Regions from separate parts of the Halomonas sp. A3H3 genome, predicted to be linked through region 1. Evidence: predicted binding sites of a transcription regulator. Region 1 holds the regulator's gene; the other holds the start of a gene.
What was found. Region 1 encodes sigma-54, which starts transcription at its own class of promoters, with help from an activator protein. Its sites were predicted from a motif close to TGGCACNNNNNTTGCTNT; they were not measured.

Region 2: the regulator sigma-54 is predicted to act here: its motif matches at 2,523-2,540, upstream of amt (ammonium transporter).

What each region holds. Positions count from the first base shown of each region.
Region 1 covers NZ_HG423343.1:5,105,127-5,110,589, forward strand. Annotated here, with positions in the region: gene HALA3H3_RS23215 (KdsC family phosphatase) at 1-289, shown strand, start outside; gene lptC (LPS export ABC transporter periplasmic protein LptC) at 290-859, shown strand; gene lptA (lipopolysaccharide transport periplasmic protein LptA) at 871-1,386, shown strand; gene lptB (LPS export ABC transporter ATP-binding protein) at 1,398-2,147, shown strand; gene HALA3H3_RS23235 (RNA polymerase factor sigma-54) at 2,277-3,689, shown strand; gene hpf (ribosome hibernation-promoting factor, HPF/YfiA family) at 3,787-4,095, shown strand; gene HALA3H3_RS23245 (PTS sugar transporter subunit IIA) at 4,100-4,570, shown strand; gene rapZ (RNase adapter RapZ) at 4,658-5,463, shown strand, end outside.
Region 2 covers NZ_HG423343.1:4,628,418-4,633,880, forward strand. Annotated here, with positions in the region: gene HALA3H3_RS21010 (peptide chain release factor 3) at 1-524, opposite strand, end outside; gene HALA3H3_RS21015 (putative motility protein) at 763-972, opposite strand; gene HALA3H3_RS21020 (NAD(P)/FAD-dependent oxidoreductase) at 1,113-2,354, opposite strand; gene amt (ammonium transporter) at 2,668-5,463, shown strand, end outside.

The DNA of each region.
Region 1 (5,463 bases):
AGGCTGTGAAGACAAGCTGGCCACACTGCGCGGGCTCTGCCAGCGCCTCGATATTGAACTAGAGCAGGTGGCTTATTGTGGCGACGACCTACCCGACCTAGCGGCTATCAAACGTTGCGGCGTCGGCATTACCGTGCCAAACGCGCCGGACTATATGCATACCCACGCCGACTGGACTACCGAACGCCTGGGTGGCCACGGTGCCGTACGTGAGATCTGCGATACGCTGCTTGAATCTCAAGGACACTGGGGCGCGGTGCTCGACACCTATCTGCACGGCCGCACGTAAATGTTTAAACGCTTTAAAGTACGCCTCTGGTTAGCCGGGCTAGTCATCGCGCTGGGGATTCTGCTGGTATGGCTTGACCCCCGCGGGCCTCAAGACACCAGCATCGACCCCGAAGCACAGGCTCAGGAACCTGGCCACGTGCTGGAAAATGCCGAGATTACCCTATTCGGGGATAACGGCAGTGTCATGCAGTCGCTAAAAACACCGCGCCTTATCCATACCCCGCAGCGCAGCGAAACCTGGACGGAAGAGCCCGAGGCAGTACTGTATGACAGCGAAAACCGTCAGTGGCTGGCCAGCGCCGATGTAGGCACGCTCAACACCGCTACCCAAGCCCTGCTGCTGTCAGGTTCGGCTCGGCTGTTTGCACCAGATGAAGGCTGGCAGCTAGATACCGAGCTACTGCACTATGATGGCCTCGAGCAGCATGCCTGGAGTGACACACCGGTATTGATGCAGCAACCGCCGCAGCAAATGAGCGCTTCACGTATGGACGTTTGGCTTAACACCAGCCAGGTTCGCTTAACGGATAATGTGCGCGGCACGCACCCCCCGGCCACACAACGCTAATAGGAACCGCCATGAAAGCCATGATTTCCCCAGCCCTGCTCTACACTGCACTGTTCGGTTTAGCGATACCTTTATCAGTGTTAGCCCAAACCAACTCATCTTCCCAGGCCCCAGTGGAAGTGGAAGCCGACCGTTTAGATCTTGATCAGCGGGCAGGCACAGCTGTTTATACTGGGGATGTGGACATTCGCCAAGGCGAAATGCAGCTGCGCGGCGAGCGGGTAGAGATCGAACGCAACGACGCGGGCGAACTCTCGACAGCCACCGCTACCGGTGAGCGCGCCTACTTGCGCCATCAAGGCGAAGGGCAAGAAGGCCCCACGGAAGGCTGGGCGCGGCGGATTATTTATCACGTCGCCGAGCGTCGCGTAGAGCTGATCGACCAAGCCGAACTGACCCAGCAAGAGGACACCTTTAGTGGCGGTCGCCTTGAGTATTTTATTGACCGAGAAGTGATTCAAGCGCGCTCTGACGTTGATGGCAGCGAGCCCCAGCGCATACGCATGACCCTTCAGCCTGAACAATAGGGAGCCTAGCTGTGGCCACTGCTGACACTGCGCCGATCAAAACCCTTTATGCCCACCACCTGGCTAAAAGCTACAAACGCCGCCGAGTGGTCAAAGACATCAATCTGGAGATATCCCAAGGCAGTGTCGTTGGCCTTTTGGGCCCCAACGGCGCGGGCAAAACCACCTCATTTTATATGATTGTTGGGCTGGTCAAATCCGACGCTGGCAAGGTGGGTATCGACGATGTGGATTTAACGCGCGCCCCCATGCACGAGCGCGCAGCCGCGGGGATTGGCTATCTACCTCAAGAGGCGTCTATTTTCCGCAAACTCTCGGTTGCCGAGAATATTATGGCGATACTCGAGACCCGCAAAGAGCTTAACCGCAGCGATCGCGAACAGCGCCTGGAAGCGCTACTCGAAGACTTCCATATCACCCATATTCGCGACAACCTGGGCATGAGCCTTTCGGGCGGCGAGCGCAGGCGTGTAGAAATAGCCCGCTCGCTAGCCACAGAGCCCGCTTTTATTCTGCTCGATGAGCCTTTTGCGGGCGTTGACCCCATCTCGGTAGGTGAGATTAAAACCATCATTCGTGCACTGAAACAGCGCCATATCGGCGTGCTGATCACCGATCACAACGTGCGTGAAACACTAGACATTTGCGATATCGCCTATATCGTCGGCGATGGGCAAATCATCGCCAGTGGCTCGCCCGCCTCGATTCTCACCAACCAAAAAGTAAGGGATGTGTATTTGGGCGCCGATTTTCGCCTGTAATGTTTTTGCCTTAATCACCCCTAAATAGCGCTTTAAAACAACTTTACGACCAATGGCATGCTTATTGCACTTGCGCCAAGCACTCACTCGCACTAGGGTGGAGCATTCTGATTAACGAGTGGTTCTCAGATGGTCATGAAAGCTTCTCTCCAACTGCGTATCGGCACACAGCTGACCATGACGCCCCAGTTGCAGCAGGCCATTGCGCTGCTGCAACTCTCTACGCTGGATCTTCGTCAAGAAATTCAGCAGGCCCTCGATGCCAATCCCATGCTGGAGCAGGAAGATGAATTTAGTGAACAGGCTGTCAGCGAGCCTAAGGAAGAAGAGTGGTCAGAGAGCATCCCTACTGAGCTCTCGGTAGATAGCGACTGGTCAGATACCTATCAAGATATGGGAAGCCAGGGGGGCAGCAGCGAAGGCCCCGACTTTGAGCGCCAGGCAGCCGGGCAGAGCCTTCATGGCCACCTGCTGTGGCAACTCGCCATGACCGATTTTAGCGCTCGCGAGCAGCTTGTCGCGGAAAGCTTAATCGACGCGCTAGACGCCAACGGCTACCTGACCCAGCCGCTCAACGACATCCGTGAAGGGCTTCGTGCCCAGGGCATTGACGGGCTAAGCCAGCGCGAAGTGGAAACCATTCTACTCAAGCTCCAGCAGTTTGAGCCGACCGGCATATTTGCCCGTGACTTGCGTGAGTGCTTGATGCTGCAGCTCGCAGCTCTCCCCGATGATACGCCACTGCTGGTTCCCGCCCGCCGCTTGGTGCGGCAGTTTCTCGAAGCGCTTGGCAAAGACGATATGCGTCTGCTGAAACGCCGTCTAGGGCTCGACGACGAACAGCTGGCCGATGTCATCCTGCTTATTCGCAGCCTAGACCCACGCCCAGGCAGCGCCTACGGCGACACCGATGACAGCTATGTCACCCCCGATCTAGTCGTCCGCCACGATAATGAAGGCTGGCATTTAGAGCTCAACCCCGAGGCCCTGCCACGGCTGCGCATTCAGCCCGACTACGCCAGCTTGATTAAGCGTGCGGATAAAAGCGATGACAACCAGTTTCTCAAAGAGCACTTGCAGGAAGCGCGCTGGTTGATCAAGAGCCTCTCTAGCCGAAACGATACGCTGCTGCGTGTTGGTCGCGAAATCATTACCCGCCAGATTGGCTTTTTAGAGCACGGCGAAGAAGCCATGAAACCACTGATACTGGCCGACATTGCCGAAGCCGTGGAGATGCACGAGTCGACTATTTCACGGGTAACGACGCAAAAATATATCCATACACCCCGTGGTGTGTTTGAACTCAAATACTTTTTCTCAAGCCAGGTGAGCGGTCAAGATGGCGACAGCCACTCCAGCACCGCCATCCGTGCACGACTCAAGAAACTGATTCAAGAGGAGCCGCCCGGCAAGCCGCTTTCAGACAGCCGCTTAGTGACGCTATTAGGCGAAGGAGGGATTCAAGTGGCGCGTCGTACGGTGGCGAAATACCGTGAAGCCATGGGCATTCCCTCTTCCAGTGAACGGCGTCGTTTGCGCTAACTTCGTTAACGTTTCAGGGAAACTCTCGACAAGGGCTTTGCAACGCGGCAAAAAGGGTTACAATCGAAGTACAGTCCGATGGATAAGGAGCACGTCAATGCAAGTAAATATCACTGGTCATCACGTAGAACTGACTGACGCCTTGCGTGACTATGTCAACGAAAAGCTTGAGCGTGTAGAGCGCCATTACGACAATATAACTACGGTGCAAGTCACCTTATCAGTGGAGAAAGAGCGCCAGCAGGCCGCCTGTACGCTGCACGCCGCAGGTGCTGACTTACATGCGGAAGCCCTAGACAGTGATATGTACGCCGCTATCGACGCACTAGCGGACAAAATCGACCGTCAACTCGTTAAACACAAGGAAAAAGCACAAGCTCGCGCCCAAGGCGCCGGTGTGCGTTAATTCAATGACGTTGGAAACCATACTCCCCCCGGAACGCGTTCTGTTCGACGTCCCCGGGGGCAGCAAAAAAAGGGTGCTGGAGTTTTACAGCACCTTTATCGCCCAAAATATCCCCAGCCTGGACAGCCAAGAAGTGTTTAGCCGTTTAATCGGCCGCGAGCGCTTAGGTAGTACGGGTATTGGTAACGGCGTGGCTATTCCTCATGCGCGTAGCCCCCACTGCAACGCCCCTATCGCTGGATTTTTGAAACTGGCTGAAGCGATCGATTTTGACGCTATCGACGGCGACCCGGTAGATCTGGTGTTTGTCCTGTTGGTACCCGAAGAGGCAGATGACACGCATCTCTCACTGCTGGGTCAGGTAGCGACCATCATGAATGATGCGGACACGCGCCAGCAACTGCGTAAAGCAGCCAGCCAGCGCGAACTGCTTGAGCTGATTACCGCCAAAATTCGCGAGCAATCAGCGGCCTAAGGGTCTGAAACCCTGTTCAGGGCAGATCACAGCAGGTTATCCGCTCACCACCCTCAACGCAGCTTGATCAAAGCAAAGAGAGACTCTATGCAACTGGTGATCATTAGCGGCCGCTCCGGGTCAGGTAAATCTATCGCCTTGCAAGCGCTGGAAGATCTTGGCTACTACGCGATTGATAACCTCCCAGCTATGTTGCTGGGGTCGTTGGTGGATGAACTGCGTGACCAGGGCGACCGAGCACATTTAGCGGTGAGTATTGATGCCCGCAATTTGCCGGGAGCTCTGGAGCGCCTGCCCTCTTTATTAGACGAGTTGCGCCAGCGTAAAATCGACTTTCAAGTTATTTACCTGACCACCGATGCGCGCATACTGCTTGAGCGTTACTCAGCAACGCGTCGCCGTCATCCGCTGACCCGCGATAGCGAAATGACGCTGGAAGAGGCGATCAATAAAGAAGAGACGACGCTAGAGGATATTCGCGATCTGGCCGACCTATTGATCGATACATCACGATTATCGGTGCACGATTTACGCCGTCGCATTACCGACCAAGTAGCCCATCAGCGGCGCGACAAGCTGACGCTAACGCTGGAATCGTTTGGGTATAAACGCGGCGTACCGTTAGACGCCGACCTGGTCTTCGATGTGCGCTGCCTGCCAAATCCGTACTGGGATCCAACGCTGCGCCAATTCACTGGCCGCGACGCGGAAATCGTGGCTTTTTTGAACAGCTATCCGATTGTTGATGCCATGAGCGACGACATCTTGGCCTGGCTAGAGCGTTGGCTACCCGCTTACCAGAATAGCCAACGTAGCTACATGACTATCGCGATTGGCTGTACTGGTGGCCAGCACCGCTCGGTCTATATGGCCGAGAAGTTAGCGGAAAAATT
Region 2 (5,463 bases), 480 kb from region 1:
ATGCCAATCGGCCAGGTCATCGGCGCACACTGGATATTCAGTACCGTTTCAACTTCATCCATCACCTCAATGGGATCACGGATATCGCGATCCATTTTGTTGATGAAAGTGAGGATCGGCGTGGTGCGCAGACGACACACTTCCATCAATTTAATGGTGCGATCCTCAACACCTTTGGCGCCGTCGATCACCATCAAGGCAGAGTCAACCGCCGTAAGCGTACGGTAGGTATCTTCAGAGAAGTCTTCGTGACCCGGTGTATCCAGCAGATTGACGATGCGGCCGCCGTAGGGGAACTGCATCACCGAGGTCGTTACCGAGATCCCCCGCTCCTGCTCCATCTTCATCCAGTCTGACGTTGCATGGCGATCGTTACGCTTGCTCTTCACCGAGCCGGCTAACTGGATGGCATTCCCAAATAGCAGCATTTTTTCGGTAATGGTGGTTTTACCGGCGTCGGGGTGCGAAATAATAGCGAATGTCCTGCGAAGCTCGGCTTCACGGGCTAATTGAGTCTCTTTCATTGTGCCTCTTCAAATATAGGGTCTCATTCGCAGCACTCACTCAGCAGCTTTCGCTAACTGGCCACCGCGCGTTGAGCCATGTCCATTGCGACAATTGTAACGCTTGGAGGCGGCTGTTGTCGCGGGTGGCGTCAAATGTGACGCTCTTGAAAAAGGCCAAAAAAAACGCTGAACAAGTCAGCGTTTTAATCTTACAAAGTGGCACAAGGCCGATGTTAACCACCACCAAAGCCGGGGGCTAGGCGAAGGTATTTACCTGCGTACCTAGGGTGCCCTCTTTAGCTAGATCTGGCTGCGCGCCAGTATCGGCAGAGGCCATTATTTCAGTTACTTGATCAGCTTGCGTATCCAAAGCTTCTTTGAAAACCTGCATTTGAGCCTGTTCGGCGGTTTGCGCCTGATTCATATACAGCGATGCACTGACTGAACTGCTGATGCCTACATCCATATATCCACCTCATGGTGTGCAAATGTACTTATAAACTAGCAAAGCATTAGATCACGCGCAAAGATACCGTCTCTATTACTGGTGCTAGCGTCTATTACTATCGGCCTAACTCGCCTGATCATTAATAAATAAAGCGCTAGTTAGAACCTATCAGCACGAAATGGTGCCATATCGATGGCCGTGGGCTGCCCCTCCATCATATCCGCCATTAGATGACCGGTGGCGGGCCCCAGAGTGAACCCCTGATGGCCATGGCCAAAGGCAAGCCACAACCCTGGATGCCTTGGCGCAGGCCCAATCACTGGCTTCATATCGGGCAAACAGGGGCGCGCGCCTTTCCAAGGGGCGTCATCGCGTCGCTCGCCCAAGGGGAACACGCTGCGTGCCACTTTCTCGGCGGCGCCCAGTTGATTGACATCAGCAGGCGCATCCAAGCGATCAAGCTCAGCGCCGGTAGTCAAGCGAACCCCTGCGTTCATCGGCGCCAGCAGGTAGCCCACCTCGGCATCCATAACCCAGAAATTTAGCTTGGCTGGCGCTTGAGGCGCGTAATGCATGTGGTAGCCACGTTTTACAAAGGTAGGAAAGTGGTAGCCCAATTCTTTTAGCCAGCTTCCCGCCCAGGGCCCTAGCGCCACGACGACGTCATCTACTTCTAACGCTTCAGCAGCGGTATTGACCTGCCAGCGATCACCCATTTGCTGAACCGACTTGATATCCGACTGCAAAATACGCCCGCCATCATTACTAAACGCTTGGGCGTAAGCCGCGACCAACCCACCTGGATCAGCAACCGTCCAGGGATCAAGCCAGTGAATTGCGCCGATAATGGTGTCACTCAAAGAGGGCTCTTTCTGCGCAAGAGCCGCCTTATCCAGTTGCTCAAACTGCACGCCATAAAGGCGCCGTGCTTCTTCGGCCTCGGTTATCCGCGCAGCAAGTTTTTCAGGCGTGCGATATAGCTCAAGCCATCCCTGCCTGCGCACCAAGTGCTCAGCGCCTGCGGCTTCAATCATCGGGCCGTGGGTTTTTAGCGAAAGCTGAATCAGTGAGGCGTATTCCGGCACGATTTTCTGGTAAGTCTTCGGCGCTGAGTTCATCCAGTAGCGCAATAGCGGGGAGGCGGCGTTGACCATACCCGCGGGGCGGTAACGAATATCTACCCGACGGTTAGGTAAAACGCTGAGGAGCGTTTTAACGTCGCGGGGAAAAGGGTAAGGCCTTACCGCTTCCCGCTGAATGATACCCGCATTGCCAAACGAGGTTTCGCGGCCAGGCTGAAGGCGATCTACCAGGGTCACCTCATGCCCACGCTGGCGCAGATGCCAGGCAATGCTGACACCGACCATGCCTGCTCCCAAAACTACCGTTTGACGCGCCATCTTGATGCACTCCCTTTTCAGCGTTTATGAACCACAATTGAAGATCTATAACTAATTGAAAAATATCACCAATCAATGCGCATTAACACAGTAGAAAACGCTATTTTATTTCTAAAAATCAGTAATTAATGCTGCCATTAGCGTTAAAAAGGATGACTTCACTATTAGCGGCATAACAATTGCTTAGTTTCTATTAGGAAACCTGAATAGCAGTCAGTTAGCACCGGTGCAACGGTTCCCCCTCCTTCCGCTTAAAACAAACAAAGCACCAAAAAGAAGCGCACTTGCACCAAAAGATACTAAGGAAAACACCATGCCTACCACGCTAAATTTGGACAGCTCGTTGCTCGATATGCTCTGGGTGCTCTGGGCCGCTGCTCTGGTATTTGTGATGCAAGCTGGCTTTCTCTGCCTGGAAGCGGGCACTACGCGCACCAAGAATGCTATCAACGTCGCTATGAAAAACGTAGCGGACTTTGCCATTGCCGTCAGTATTTTTTGGTTAGTCGGTTTTGGTCTCATGTTTGGCGACTCTCACCACGGCTTAATCGGCACAACGCTGTTTGGTTGGCAATTAGAAGCCTCCAGCCACTGGGTGATTACCGTTTTTATTTTCCAAGCAATGTTCTGCGCCACCGCCGCTACCATTGTGTCGGGCGCAGTGGCAGAACGTATGCCCTTTTTAGCCTATACCTGGACGGCCCTCTGGATAGCCTTGGTTATCTATCCGGTTTTTGGGCATTGGGCATGGAGCGGGCTTTTGGATGGCGCGGAAGGCTGGTTAGGGGCGCTAGGGTTTGTCGACTTTGCGGGCTCCACGGTCGTACATAGCGTAGGCGGTTGGGTCGCCCTGGCAGCGGTACTGTGTATTGGGCCACGCAGCGGACGCTTCAGCCACGGTAAACCACCTACTGCCTTCCCTTCAGGCAACTTACCCCTCGCCATGTTAGGCGCACTGTTTATGATCTTAGGCTGGTTTGGCTTTAACGGCGGTAGCACCCTGGCCGTTACCGAGCAAATACCCAGCATAATAGCCAATACTGTTTTGGGCGCCGTCGGCGGCATCCTTTCGGGCATGCTGATGGGGCTACGCACTCGGCGCTACGCCGACGTTATGTATGCGATTAATGGCGCCATTGCGGGCTTGGTCGCCGTCACCGCCAGCGCTCATGTGATCTCCTTATCGGCGGCATTTGGGCTGGGTGCGGTTAGTGGCGTACTGATGGTACTGATCAGCGAATGGCTGATAAGCAAACATATTGATGATGCAGTCAGCGCCATACCCTCGCACCTCGTCGCGGGCGTATGGGGTACGCTAGCACTGCCCTGGGTCGCTGACTTAACACTGATGGATAGTGGCTTGTCGCGATCCGCTCAGTTTGGCGTTCAGTTGATCGGTGTTGTGGTGTGCGGCGTTTGGAGCTTTGGCAGCGCCTGGCTACTGTTCCGCATTACCCGGCGCTTCCTGCCCATACGCGTCTCACCTGAAGCAGAAAAGATGGGCCTCAATCTCGCCGAGCATGGCGCCAAAAATGAGTTGAACCAACTGCTTGAGCATATGCGCCAGCATGAACAGCAGGGTGATATGCGCCAGCGAATTGACGCCGACCCGTTTACCGAAGTGGGCGAAATAGCGGCGAGCTATAATCGCGTAACCGCTGCCCTTGAAAGCGCCGTTGGACATACCCGCGTGATGCTTCGCAATCTCCGCGATGGCGTGATTACCTGGCAGGCAGACGGCACCCTGACCAGCCTTAACCCTGGAGCGGAGCAACTCTTCGAGGTCGACGCCAAACAGATTATTGGCCAACCTGTCTCGCAGCTATTGCCAACCCGCTCCCTCAGCCCCGGAGCACGCCATGAAATTAAACGCCGCTGCGCAGATATGCAGGTGCGCCACCTGGAAATACAAGTCAGCGAAGGAGCCAGCGGTTCCGCGTCAGAGCGCTCAGGGATGGTGCGCGATATTACCGAGCGCAAACAGCTGCAGGAGCAGTTAAACCGCGAACGCGACCTTGCCCGTACTACCCTGGCATCGATCGGTGATGGCGTTATTACCTGCGACGCTAGTGGCAACGTAACGTTTATCAATGCGGAAGCTAAGCGCTTGACCGGATGGACACTCGAAGAGGCCATGGATAAACCCATTTACGTGGTGTATCAACTACTCGATGAAGCCAGTGGCCAACCGCTAAACAACCCGGCCCGGCAAGTGCTCACTCAACTAACTCCGGTGCACTCCACCGAGCACTGCCTACTGGTCAGTCGTGATCACTCGCATACCCCCATCCAACACAGCGCTTCACCAATACGTTCGCGCAGCGGCATTACCTTAGGTGCAGTGGTCGTTTTTCAGGATGTTAGCCTCACTCGCCAGTTGACCGAACAGCTGAGCTATCAGGTCAGCCATGACAACCTGACCGACCTGCTCAACCGCCGCGCCTTCGAATCAGCACTGACTGCGCTACTTAATCGCGACGATGGCCACCATGTGCTGTGTTACCTGGATCTCGATCAGTTCAAAATCGTCAATGACACCTGCGGCCATCTCGCTGGAGATGAGCTGCTGCGCCAATTGGCGTTAAAATTTAAAGACCATGTGCGCAGCAGCGATATCGCCGCCCGCCTGGGTGGCGATGAATTCGCTTTGTTGCTACCCGATTGCGGTATAGAGCGAGCATTGACGATTGCGGAAGCGTTACGCTGCGATATTGAGCAGTATCGTTTTTCTTGGCAGGGCCATACCTTTGGTATCGGCGTAAGCATTGGTTTGGTTGAACTCAACGCCGCTCAGCCCATGCAGTTGAGCCAGGCTCTCCACGCCTCTGACGCTGCGTGCTACGCCGCGAAAGAGGCAGGCCGCAATCGCATCCACTGCTATCAGCCTGACGATCATGCATTACTGGAGAAACACGGCGAACTGCAGTGGGTACAACGCTTGCAAAATGGCTTGGATAACGACACCTTCCGTCTTTTCGCCCAACCCATTGCAGCCATTTGCGCCACTGGCCCTGGCTACCGGGAAATTCTGCTGCGACTTGAAGAGCATGGAGAGATCATCGCGCCAGGTAGCTTTCTACCCGCTGCCGAGCGTTATCACTTTATGGAG